DNA from 4 places in the Klebsiella sp. NPDC088457 genome. Region 3 is predicted to be linked to each of the others. Evidence: predicted binding sites of a transcription regulator. Region 3 holds the regulator's gene; each other region holds the start of a gene.
The links. The regulator CRP, encoded in region 3, controls carbon source genes, mostly activating them, when cyclic AMP is high. The targets are predictions, from matches to a motif close to ATGTGANNNNNNTCACAT.
Positions count from the first base shown of each region.

Region 1: ACI2JR_RS11815 (CidA/LrgA family protein) is a predicted target of CRP. The motif match lies at 1,818-1,835, and genes of this name have one in related genera.
Region 2: ACI2JR_RS07325 (6-phosphofructokinase) is a predicted target of CRP. The motif match lies at 1,475-1,492, and genes of this name have one in related genera.
Region 4: ACI2JR_RS25450 (glutathione S-transferase) is a predicted target of CRP. The motif match lies at 1,373-1,390, and genes of this name have one in related genera.

Region 1 is NZ_JBJDNH010000015.1:66,635-69,765, forward strand. Features, by position in the region: gene cdd (cytidine deaminase) at 1-549, opposite strand, end outside; gene ACI2JR_RS11810 (CidB/LrgB family autolysis modulator) at 677-1,372, opposite strand; gene ACI2JR_RS11815 (CidA/LrgA family protein) at 1,362-1,769, opposite strand; gene dusC (tRNA dihydrouridine(16) synthase DusC) at 2,135-3,067, shown strand.
Region 2 is NZ_JBJDNH010000008.1:105,745-108,875, reverse strand. Features, by position in the region: gene ACI2JR_RS07335 (ABC transporter substrate-binding protein) at 1-992, shown strand, start outside; tRNA gene ACI2JR_RS07330 (tRNA-Ser) at 1,137-1,224, shown strand; gene ACI2JR_RS07325 (6-phosphofructokinase) at 1,766-2,746, shown strand; gene ACI2JR_RS07320 (PTS sugar transporter subunit IIB) at 2,757-3,047, shown strand; gene ACI2JR_RS07315 (PTS sugar transporter subunit IIC) at 3,062-3,131, shown strand, end outside.
Region 3 is NZ_JBJDNH010000019.1:42,280-45,410, reverse strand. Features, by position in the region: gene ACI2JR_RS13910 (YccS/YhfK family putative transporter) at 1-1,163, opposite strand, end outside; gene crp (cAMP-activated global transcriptional regulator CRP) at 1,216-1,848, opposite strand; gene ACI2JR_RS13900 (OsmC family protein) at 2,154-2,558, shown strand; gene ACI2JR_RS13895 (phosphoribulokinase) at 2,660-3,131, opposite strand, start outside.
Region 4 is NZ_JBJDNH010000060.1:14,317-17,447, forward strand. Features, by position in the region: gene ACI2JR_RS25445 (PTS mannitol transporter subunit IICBA) at 1-1,067, opposite strand, end outside; gene ACI2JR_RS25450 (glutathione S-transferase) at 1,566-2,174, shown strand; gene selA (L-seryl-tRNA(Sec) selenium transferase) at 2,280-3,131, shown strand, end outside.

The DNA of each region.
Region 1 (3,131 bases), on a different contig from region 3:
ACCATGGTCCTGCTCATCCATCAGCAGCGTTTTGATCGCCAGATCCTTCGGGCCGAAAGCATCCGGCAGGTAGTGCTGTAGGGAGTGCGCCTCGCGGCCCGGCAGATGGATACGCAGGACCTGGCTGCTGTTCAGCTCATTCATAAACTGACGGCAGTGGCCGCAGGGGGTGTAGTTGACGGTGATCGCCAGCAGGGACTTTTCGCCGCGCAGCCAGGCATGGCTGATGGCACTCTGTTCCGCGTGGACGGTTTGCTGCATGGTTGCGCCGGGGAATTCCATGTTACCGCCGAAATACCAGCTGCCGCTGATCCCGCGGGCGATGGCGCCAACGTTAAAATGGGAGAGGTCGGCGCGCGCGCAGGCCGCGGCGAGCGGCAGCAGCGCAAAGGCCAGCGCGTCTTCGTCCAGCCCTGTGGCGTTGCGCAGCGCTGTGACCTGCCCGGCATCCAGCAGTGCTGGAAAATGCGGGTCGGTCAGCATCGGGGCGATGGCCGCTTGCAGGTCTGCCGCCAGGAGAGGAAGAGCAGCTTGAAAACGTGGGTGCATGGCGTTGCCTCATAACAATGTAATGGGAATCTAGTGTACGGGCGGTGATGGCTCGTATATGTGATTAATATCTCATTGTTTATGCAACTTTGTTATGTTGCACTGATAAATGTGATTTGAATCACATTTATCCGACTATCGCCAGCACCAGCGGAAACAAAAAGGGGGCGATCAGCGAAGTAATAATCCCGCAGAGCACCAGCGCCAGCGAGCTGAACGCCCCTTCCTGATAATCCAGCTCCGCACAGCGGGCGGTGCCCAGCGCATGCGATGCGGTACCCATCGACAGCCCGCGCGCGGCTTTGGTGCGGATACGCATCAGGTTAAGCAGCGTATGGCCGAATACCGCCCCGAGAATACCCACGAAAATCACGCACACCGCGCTGATCGCCGGAATACCGCCAATGCTGCCGCTGACCGCCATCGCAATGGGCGTGGTGACCGATTTTGGCATAATCGACGCGGCGATTTGCGGCGTCGCCCCCATCAGCAGAGCAACGCTGGTTCCGGTAATCATGGCCACGACGCTGCCGATAAAGCAGATCGTAATGATCGATTTCCAGCGGGCGCGGATTTGGTGCAACTGTTCGTATAAGGGAAAGGCCAGCGCCACGACCGCCGGCTGAAGCAGGTCGTTGAGAATTTTGCTGCCCTGAAAATAGCGATCGTAGGAGATTCCGCTGATGAGCAAAAAGGGGATGATTACCACCATCGCCACCAGCAGCGGGTTGAGCAGCGGGAATTTAAACCGCGCGGCCAGCTTACGGGCGAGGAAAAAAACGATTAGCGTCAGCGGCAAAGACCACCAGATTTCATGCATCATCTTTGATGTCCTCTTTTTGTCCGATCACTTTACGTTCGCCGTGGACCAGGTGCGAGCTCCAGCTCACCACCAAAAAAACCACCAGTGTACTGATGGCGCAGGAGATCGCCACCGGGCCCAGCTGCGCGCGCAGCAAATCCCAGTATTGCATGACGCCCACGCCGATGGGCACGAACAGCAGCGCCATGTAACGAATCAGCACGTTACAGCCGGGGTTGACCCATTTCGGCGGCATAATCTGCAGCGCCAGCAGAACGAACAAAATCAGCATCCCGATAATGCTGCCGGGGATAGTCATCGGCAGCAGGGAGGCAATAAAAATCCCGGCGTATAAACAGGCATAGATCAGGACAAAAGCCCGTAGATACTGCCAGATAATATTCAGCGATTTACTCATGGTAATAACCCTTGATGAACCGAATTCATCATACAATTAAACCTTGAAATGTGCTACCGATCACATCATGAATTCTACGCATACCTGGAATAGAGCGACGGAACTGGAACACCCGCAGGCGCGGTAGATAATGTGTTCCCTGCGCGCGTTGTCGACCATCAGATTGGACCAGCTATGATAAAAGCATAGAGATCATCTTACGGCTTTGCAGCAGGTTTCCGCTTTCAACCGTCGGCAGGCTATTGAAATGATAGACAGCACGGTGAGCCGACCGGCAAGACGATGGCCTGATCTCTCGCTAAAGCCCCTTTTAACCCGCAGGCAGAGGCGTTAACATAGCGCCTCTTTTTTTCCCGGATAACGATATGCGTGTTTTACTGGCGCCGATGGAAGGCGTGCTCGATTCGCTGGTGCGCGAGCTGCTGACCGAAGTGAATGATTACGATCTGTGCATCACCGAGTTTTTACGCGTGGTGGATCAGCTGCTGCCGGTAAAATCGTTCTACAGGCTCTGCCCGGAGCTTCATCACCATAGCCGGACGCCTTCCGGTACGCGCGTGCGGGTGCAACTGCTCGGCCAGTACCCGCAGTGGCTGGCGGAAAACGCCGCGCGGGCGGTAGAGCTGGGCTCCTGGGGCGTCGATCTTAACTGCGGCTGTCCGTCAAAGCTGGTTAACGGCAGCGGCGGCGGGGCGACGTTGCTCAAAGACCCGGAGCTGATTTATCGTGGCGCCAGGGCGATGCGCGAAGCGGTACCCGCCCATCTGCCGGTGACGGTCAAAATCCGTCTGGGCTGGGACAGCGGGGCGCGTCGGTTTGAAATTGCTGATGCGGTGCAGCAGGCCGGAGCGACGGAGCTCGTCGTGCATGGGCGTACCAAAGAAGATGCGTATAAAGCGGAACGCATCAACTGGGCGGCAATTGGTGAAATCCGCCAGCGGCTGTCGATTCCGGTGATTGCCAACGGTGAAATCTGGGACTGGCAAAGCGCGCAGGATTGCCTGGCGGCCACCGGCTGCGACTCGGTGATGATTGGCCGCGGCGCGCTTAACGTGCCGAATTTAAGCCGGGTGATAAAATACAACGAGCCGCGCATGCCGTGGCCGCAGGTCGTTGCGCTGCTGCAAAAATATACCCGTCTGGAAAAACAGGGCGATACCGGACTGTACCATGTGGCACGAATCAAACAGTGGCTCAGCTATTTGCGTAAAGAATATCATGAAGCGCTGGTGGTATTTAATGAAATCCGCACCTTGAAAACCTCCGCGGACATTGCCGCCGCTATTGCCCGCTATTAGGGAAAGATTGTTAATCCGCTCACACTTTATTACTCCGGGAGCGTCTGCTGATGGGCATTTCTGT
Region 2 (3,131 bases), on a different contig from region 3:
TCACCAGCGGGGCGTATAAACTTTCCGCATGGGTGGTCAACGAGCGGATTGTGGCCGAACGTAACCCGCGCTACTGGGATAATGCTCATACCGTCATCAATAAAGTGACCTGGCTGCCGATTCATTCGGAAGCGGCTGACGTTAACCGCTATAAAGCCGGTGAAATCGACATCGTTTATACGGTGCCGATTAACCAGTTCGCTCAGCTCAAAAAGACCATGGGCGATCAGCTGAACGTTTCGCCGCAGCTGGCGACCTACTATTACGAGTTCAATACCACCAGAGCGCCCTTTAACGATCCGCGGGTCCGACTGGCGCTGAATATGGCGCTGGATAAAGACATCATCGCTGAAAAAGTGCTGGGGCAGGGGCAGCGTCCGGCGTGGTTGATCAGCCAGCCTGATATTGGCGGCGTAAAACTGCAAAATCCAGATTATGCCAGCTGGCCGCGCGATAGACGTATAGCCGAGGCCAAAAAGCTGCTGAGCGAAGCCGGGTACAGCGACAGTCATCCGCTGGTATTCAATCTGCTGTATAACACGTCGGAATCACATCAGCGGGTGGCGATTGCCGTCAGTTCGATGTGGAAGAAAAACCTCGGCGTAGAGGCGAAGCTGCAGAATCAAGAGTGGAAGACGATGCTCGATACCATGCATACGCATAATTTTGATGCGGTGCGCTACGCGTGGATTGCTGATTATGACGATGCCGCCACCTTCCTGAATAACTTCCGCACCGGCGATAGTGAAAACACCAGCCAGTACAGCAACCCGGCCTATGATGAAGCGTTAAAAAGCGCGGCTAAGGCGCCGGATGTTGTTACCCGTGGCCAGTTCTATCAGCAGGCCGAGGATCTGCTGGGGAAAGATGTCCCGGCGGTGCCGGTTTATCATTATGTTCGTACCCACCTGGTGAAGCCGTGGGTGGGAGGATTTACGCCGGATAAGCTGGGCTACTATTTCACGAAAGATATGTACATCAAAAAACATTAACCATCACCCGCCCGATTGGCGTTGATTTTTTACGCAAACTGCCTGTATTTCAGACGAATAACGCATTTTTGGTTGATTTTAAGGCAGTTGAACAAAATCGGGCTTTACAGGCTACGCCGAGGTGTTTATAGTGCGCCCCATACCGGAAGCGTGGCCGAGCGGTTGAAGGCACCGGTCTTGAAAACCGGCGACCCGAAAGGGTTCTAGAGTTCGAATCTCTACGCTTCCGCCAAATAAAAGAAGGGGTTACCGAAAGGTAGCCCCTTTTTGCTTTTTGTCGTTTAACCCATGAGCTAACGTAATCTGCAGGTGTAGTAAAGCCGCTACCTTGACAGGGGATTATGTTCCGTCGGTCGATAGTTCATTCCCGGGAAAAAAACCTCTTCACTTGCGACTTCCCTCCCGCGGTGGTATCTCCTGGCTATTGCCAGCGTTCATCCACTGGTTATTTCCCGGTTCTTTTCCCCTCATCTCCGTATTTAATGTGAAACTTATCACAAAATGAATACGCCGATTTTTTGGCAAAATACACACTTTTTAAAAAATAGAGCCTGACAAAAAAGATAAATAAAAACATATGGTTAAAAAATTTGGCTTTAAAAACGCTCTAAATATTAGTGATTATGATCACAATTTTTTATGTATTTTTAACCTGTCAATAACCTTTTGAGCCCTGAAATCTCACAAATATGTGATGGGGTTCAAAAAAAATAATATGCCCACTATTAGAATCGATTTCACCTTAAGAGCTGAGTAAATAACCTGAGGGCACCATGAAAATTGGTTTGGTAATTAGTGGTGGCGACGTCAGCGGCATGAATAATTTTCTTTTTCAGATCAATCGAATGACTGAAACAGAAATTGTTATTTTTGATAGTGGTATTAATGGTTTGATCGGCAACTGTGCCAAGGAAATATCAACCAGAGATTTAGTCGATTTTTCAATCTCCGCCGTGCCGTTAGTTTCTTCCGGCAGAAAAGAGGATAAATGCAGAAAATCTGACTACGAAAAAATAGTTAAAAATATTCGTAGTAAAAAACTGGATTGTCTGATTATGGGAGGCGGCGATGGTTCATTTCAGTTTCTAAAGAATCTGAGTGGCTACGGTATAAATTGTTACGGAATCGGTATGACGATTGATAATGATATTGCCGGTAACAGTTATACAGTGGGGTTTTCTACCGCCTGTGAACAGGTTATTGCTGAGGTCGCCAAACTACGTAATACCGGGCGCGGGCTGCCGGGGCGTGTATTTATGATTGAGCTGCTAGGGGGATACTGCGGCGAACTGACGCTTCAGGCCGCGCTGAAAAGTAATGCCGATATTGCCTTAATTCCTGAAGCCATATGGGATATCGACGAGCTGGCCAGTCGTATTAAATGTAAAATAAAACAGCAGAATAGCGTGATAATCCTCTGCTCAGAAGGCTACACCAAAGAATATACCCCAGGATTCCAGGGGGCGATTGATACTATGATTGGCAAAATCGAGCACAAGATTGGTATTCGTATCAGAAAAACGATTTTAGGATATGGTTTAAGAAGCGGGATGCCAACCGGCGAGGAAATTATTGAAGGTGCAATATTAGCTGAAGAAGTGGTGAGATGTATCAACAGCGGTCTGACTAATAAAATCATAGTTATTAATAACAACAATAGAGCGATTCCGCTCGATCTTGAAGATTCTGAAAGACGTTTAGTAGATCAAGAAAGCGACATCTACAAACTGGCTAAACTAACTCAACTTATCTGAGGTATTTAAAATGCTTAAAGTACTCTGCGTATGTGGCTGTGGCCTTGGCTCAAGTTTTGCTATTGAGATGAGCGCGAAAGCAGTATTAAAGAAGTTACAGATTGATGCCGATATCGATCATACGACGGTTTCTGAAGCATCATCTTTTAAATATGATTTCATTCTTACACAAAAAATGTTTGCCGATATTTTAAATGCCGACGCCAGCGAGGAACAAAAGAAAAAAGTTATCATATTAAATAAACTGACGGATAAGAATGAGATAGAAGAAAAAATCCTTGCTTATATGAAAAACAAGTAATCGTGAGGTGTTACATGGACGCTATTATTCATTTTATAGTCAAAGATTTTTTAGGGCAGGCTTCGATACTGATTGCGCTTATTG
Region 3 (3,131 bases):
TTGGGCAGGTTCAGGGCGCTGCCCATCAGGCTGGCGGCGGTGAGCATGACGCAGATGCGCGCGGCGTTGCGCAGCGCCGGCGATTTCAACGAGAGGTAGTTCCTCAGCGCCGGCAGTAACGGCAGACGGCGTTCTTTATCGGCCATCAGATTACGGGCATACAGCGGGCGCTGGGTTCTTAGCACCTGGGCGATACGGCTAAAGTGCCAGGCGCAGAACTGCCCGACCGGGTTATCGGGATGCTGCGAGGCGATTTTCTCCAGCGCGCCGATTTGCTTGTCCATATTAAAGCGCTGCGGATAACGATGATAAAGGATGTCATCCGCCAGCACCCGCAGGCGGGCGGCAACGGTTTGCGCATTCCAGCGAATCACCGCTTCCGCATGGCTGCGTTCCACCAGCTTTTGTACTTCTTCGGGCTGATGCAGGCTGACGGAGATATGTTCCTGAAGATCCAGCGCCACCTGAAACGCCCGCAGCAGGCGTTTGTGGTCATTGTGTTGATTTGCCGCCAGCATATGCATCTGCTGATAGCACTGGGTGATCAGGTCCACGACCTTCTGCTGGCGGATGAGCAGCGGCGGCAGCGAGGTGGCCGGATCGATATGCTGAGTCAACAGGCTGTATTTGGCTTCGCAGTAGTTGGCCAGCTCGCGATAGAGCAGGCTTAGCGATTCACGTAGCGGCTGTTCGCGCCAAAGCCAGAACCAAAACCAGTTAAACAGGCCGTACCACAACGTGCCGAGAGCATAGATCAGCAGCGGCTCCCAGACAGGCATATTCCCGGCAAGGCTCAGAGTGAAGATCGCGGCAATCAGCGAGGCGGGCAAGAGTCTGGCGTGCAGGGAGCTGATTTCTGCCGTGACGCCAAGGAGTAGCGCCAGGCCGCTGAGAATTAACGGTAACGGGATATCCTGCTGCAGCAGCAGCTGGACGACCAGACTACAGCCGGCAAACAGGGAGCCGCCGACGATCAGGCGTTTAAAAAAGCGCTTATGCGGCGTGTCCAGACCGGCGACGTTGCAACAGGCAGGCACCAGCGAGAACAGCAGACCCTGTTGTAAATGACCGAGCAGGAGTCCGATTGCGACAGGCAAGCACAGCACCAGCGTTTGCCGCAGTGCATAGTTGACTTCCGGGTGGTAAATCAGCCTGCGCCACATCGAGGGGAAACAAAAACGGCGTATTGTGGGTACAACACGCCGTTTTATCGACTTAACGGGTACCGTAAACGACGATGGTTTTACCGTGCGCAGAGATCAGATTCTGATCTTCCAGCATCTTCAGAATACGGCCAACGGTTTCACGGGAACAGCCCACGATCTGACCGATTTCCTGACGGGTAATTTTAATTTGCATCCCGTCCGGGTGGGTCATGGCGTCCGGTTGTTTCGCCAGGTTCAGCAGCGTCTGAGCGATACGGCCGGTAACGTCGAGGAAGGCGAGGTTACCCACTTTTTCTGAGGTTACCTGCAGACGACGAGCCATCTGCGATGACAGACGCATCAGAATATCCGGGTTTACCTGGATCAGCTGACGGAATTTTTTGTAGGAGATTTCGGCCACTTCACATGCGGTTTTCGCACGTACCCAGGCGCTACGCTCCTGGCCTTCTTCAAACAAGCCTAATTCACCGATGAAATCGCCCTGGTTGAGGTAAGAGAGGATCATCTCTTTACCCTCTTCATCCTTGATGAGCACAGCCACAGAGCCTTTGACGATGTAGTACAACGTTTCTGCTTTTTCACCCTGGTGGATCAGCGTGCTTTTAGATGGGTACTTATGAATATGGCAATGAGACAAGAACCATTCGAGGGTAGGGTCTGTTTGCGGTTTGCCAAGCACCATGCGCGGTTATCCTCTGTTATAAGCTATCTCCGGGTGCCGACACTACACGGCATCCGGGCATGCAATCGTATTGTTTCCCTATGCCTGGGAAACGGCTGGTGAGTTTTCTTCAGCCTGTAATGTGAACTCCTCTGCATACATGCAGTACATCAATGTAATACTGTAGCATCCCGACTGTTTTAGCATAGCTTTCGCCGCATGTCTCCTGGTGTCTCGCTTCAGCATGACGCAGGTCGCCTTCCGTTGCGAGAATTGTTATGTGCGCGTAATCTGTCAGGAAAATTGCAACCTTGGAGTTAAATTTTATGCAAGCTCGTGTGAAATGGGTTGAAGGGTTAACCTTCATCGGAGAGTCCGCGTCAGGCCACCAGGTTCTGATGGACGGCAACTCCGGGGATAAAGCGCCAAGCCCGATGGAGATGGTGCTGATGGCGGCGGGCGGATGCAGCGCGATCGATGTCGTGTCGATTTTGCAGAAAGGGCGTCACAATGTGAGCAACTGTGAAGTGAAGCTGACGTCTGAACGCCGGGAAGAGGCGCCGCGCCTGTTTACCCATATCAACATGCATTTTATCGTCACCGGAAATGAGCTGAAAGAGGCGGCCGTCGCTCGTGCGGTGGACCTGTCGGCGGAGAAATACTGCTCGGTGGCGCTGATGCTGCAAAAAACGGTGAATATCACCCACACCTATGAAGTGGTGGAAGGCTAAGCAGCCTTTCCCGGAGAGCGGCGCAAACGCCTTATCCGGGAGCCGTGAGTGAAGAACGAAAACCCCGCTTAGCGCCAGGCGCCCGGGGTCTTTTAACGTGGTTAACTGATTTTCTTCCCTTCCATCAGCCGTTCGACCAGCGGCGCCATGATGAGCTCCATTGCCAGCCCCATCTTTCCGCCCGGCACCACCAGCGTATTGATATGCGAGATAAACGACCCCTGCAGCATCGCTAACAGCCACGGGAAATCGATATCCTGCAGATTGCGGAAATGAATCACCACAAAGCTTTCATCCAGCGACGGGATGCCTTTCGCCGCAAACGGGTTGGAAGTATCGACGGTGGGGACGCGCTGGAAGTTGATATGGGTACGCGAGAACTGCGGGGTGATGAAGTTGATATAGTCTTCCATCGAACGCACCACGGAGTCCATCACCGCTTCACGGGAATGGCCGCGTTCGCTGGTATCGCGGATCAGCTTCTGAATCCACTCCAGATTGACGATCGGCACTACGCCGACCAGCAGGTCGACATGCTGTGCCACGTTGTGCTGCGGCGTTACCACGCCACCG
Region 4 (3,131 bases), on a different contig from region 3:
TTCATATCCTGCATGCGACGGGTCGCGGCATCGATATCATCTTCTTCTTTCACTTTGCTGGTTTTCAGCAGAATGGCGGAGACGACGAAGGAGACGGCCATTGCGGCGACAATCGCGGCGATGTTAGCGAAGTAAGCACCTTTCGGGGTCATCGCCAGTACGGCCAGGATGGAGCCTGGAGAGGCCGGAGAAACCAGACCGCCGTTGAGGATGGTCAGGGTGAATACGCCGGTCATACCGCCGAGGATAACCGCGAGAATCAGACGCGGGTTCATCAGCACGTACGGGAAGTAAATTTCGTGGATACCGCCCAGGAAGTGGATGATTGCAGCGCCGCCAGCGGACTGCTTGGCGTTACCGCGACCAAAGAACATGTACGCCAGCAGCACGCCCATACCCGGACCCGGGTTGGCTTCAATCAGGAAGAAGATTGATTTGCCCAGTTCGTGGGACTGCTGGATACCCAGCGGCGAGAAGATACCGTGGTTGATGGCGTTATTCAGGAACAGGATTTTCGCCGGTTCAACAAAGATCGACGCCAGCGGCAGCATGTCATGGACAACCATGAAGTTAACGCCCGCCGCCAGAATTTTGGACAGGACTTCAACCGCCGGGCCAATGCCGAGGAAGGCCAGAATCGCGAGGATCATCCCGATGATACCGGCGGAGAAGTTGTTTACCAGCATTTCAAAGCCGGACTTGATCTTACCGTCGACCCAGCCGTCAAAGCGTTTGATGGCCCAGCCGCCGAGAGGGCCGGCAATCATTGCGCCGAGGAACATCGGCATGTCCGCGCCGACGATGACGCCCATGGTGGTGATCGCGCCGACGACACCGCCGCGCTCGCCGCCAATCAGTTTACCGCCGGTATAACCGATCAACAGCGGTAACAGATAGGTAATCATTGGGCCGACCAGCTTCGCCAGCGTTTCGTTCGGCAACCACCCTGTTGGAATGAATAGCGCGGTGATGATACCCCACGCGATAAACGCGCCTATATTCGGCATCACCATATTGCTGAGGAATCGACCAAAGCTTTGCACCTTGATCTTGATATCGGATGACATAAAACACCCCTTCTTCTGTTTTGCTTATCGCGTAGGCTAAAAGCCTGAGGCTTGTTGTTAATGTGGCGGCAGAGGTAGCCGGACCCTGATTGATAATGCGAAATCTGGCACTGAATCGTTAAACTGTCCAGTCAGCGGGATTTTTTGTGATATATGTCACGTAAATGTAGGTGGTTGGTGGGTAAATATAGTGATCTGCATCACAAAACAATTGTGCAAAGAGCCTCCATCTGGAGAGATTCGCGCCTTTAATGCTGTTTTGTGTGATAAACGTCACAAAATTGTGACCGATATTAATTATTTATATGTGATGTTAATCACAAAATATTTCAGCTGATTTTTCCACATGTGATCTCCGGCAGGTTCTGCCGCGCGATATGCTCCGCTTGCTGGCCGACATCGTGAATACTTATACGACCCTCTGCGCGGTGAACTCTCCTCTGCCTTTTGCCTGCGCCTGAACCATACTTACCTTTTTGTTGGCAAAAGGAGCAGGCAATGAAACTGATCGGCAGCTATACCAGTCCCTTTGTGCGCAAAATTTCCGTCATCCTGCTGGAAAAAGAGATTCCTTTCGAGTTTGTTAACGAGTTCCCCTACAACGATGTCAACGGTGTCGCGAAATTTAACCCGCTTGGTAAAGTGCCGGCGCTGGTCACCGACGACGGCGAATGCTGGTACGGCTCGCCAGTCATTGCCCAATATCTTGAACTGCTTGATGTCACGCCGGCGATGGTGCCGTCCGAGGCGAAAGCGGCGCTGAAAGTGCGTCAGTTCGAAGCGCTGGCCGACGGCGTGATGGAAGCGGCGCAGGCGCTGGTGCGTGAAAAGGCTCGTCCGGCGGCGCAGCAGTCGGAAGGCGAACTGCTGCGCCAGCGTGAGAAGGTGGCCCGCGGCCTGGATGCGCTGGAGGCGAATATTGTCAACGGTAGCCTGCGCCCCGGTGAGGTCAACCTGGCGACGATTTCCGCGGCCTGCGCGATTGCTTATCTCAACTTTCGCCGCGTGGCGCCAGGCTGGTGTGCGACGCGCCCTCAGCTGATCAAACTGGTTGAGTCGCTCTTTCAGCGTCCCAGCTTTGCCCGTACAGAACCGCCAAGGACTTGACCCAGGCCGGTAACAGTTTCCGCCCGGAGGCGTTACAATCGCCGCTGATTGTTGACTCCCTCTCCCGTCGGGAGGGGGGAAAATAACTTACCGCCAGGTCCATTCATGACTACCGATATTCGTGCGCTTTATACCCGGCTTCCGGCCACCGATCGTTTGCTCCGCGACCCCGCTTTTTCTGCTGTGTTGGCCCAATATGGTCACGCCCAGGTGGTGGCGCTGCTGCGCCAGATGCTTGATGAAGCCCGGCAGCACATTCGCCAGATTCAGGCGCTACCGGCCTGGTGCGACGACTGGCCCGCGGAAACCGGGCGGCGCCTGGCGCAGACCCGGCACAGCGCACTGCGTCCGGTTTTTAATCTGACCGGGACGGTGTTGCACACTAACCTGGGACGCGCGATTCAGGCTGAAGCGGCGGTTGACGCGGTAGCGCAGGCGATGCGCGCGCCGGTGACGCTCGAGTACAGCCTGGATGATGGCGGGCGGGGGCATCGCGATCGGGCGCTGGCGGAGCTGCTGTGCCGTATCACCGGTGCTGAAGATGCCTGCATCGTTAACAACAACGCGGCGGCGGTGCTGTTGATGCTGGCGGCAACGGCCAACGGTAAAGAAGTGGTGCTCTCGCGCGGCGAGCTGGTGGAGATCGGCGGCGCGTTCCGGATCCCCGATGTGATGCGCCAGGCGGGCTGCCTCCTGCACGAAGTCGGCACCACCAACCGCACCCACGCCAAAGATTATCGCCAGGCCGTGAATGACCATACCGGACTGTTGATGAAGGTCCACACCAGCAACTACAGCATTGAGGGCTTCACCAAAGCGGTGGATGAGGCGGAGCTGGCGGCGATTGGCCGCGAGTCAGGTATTCCGGTGGTGGTCGATCTGGGCAGCGGTTCGCTGGTTGATTTGAGCGAGTACGGCCTGCCGAAAGAGCCGATGCCGCAGGAGATGATCGCCGCG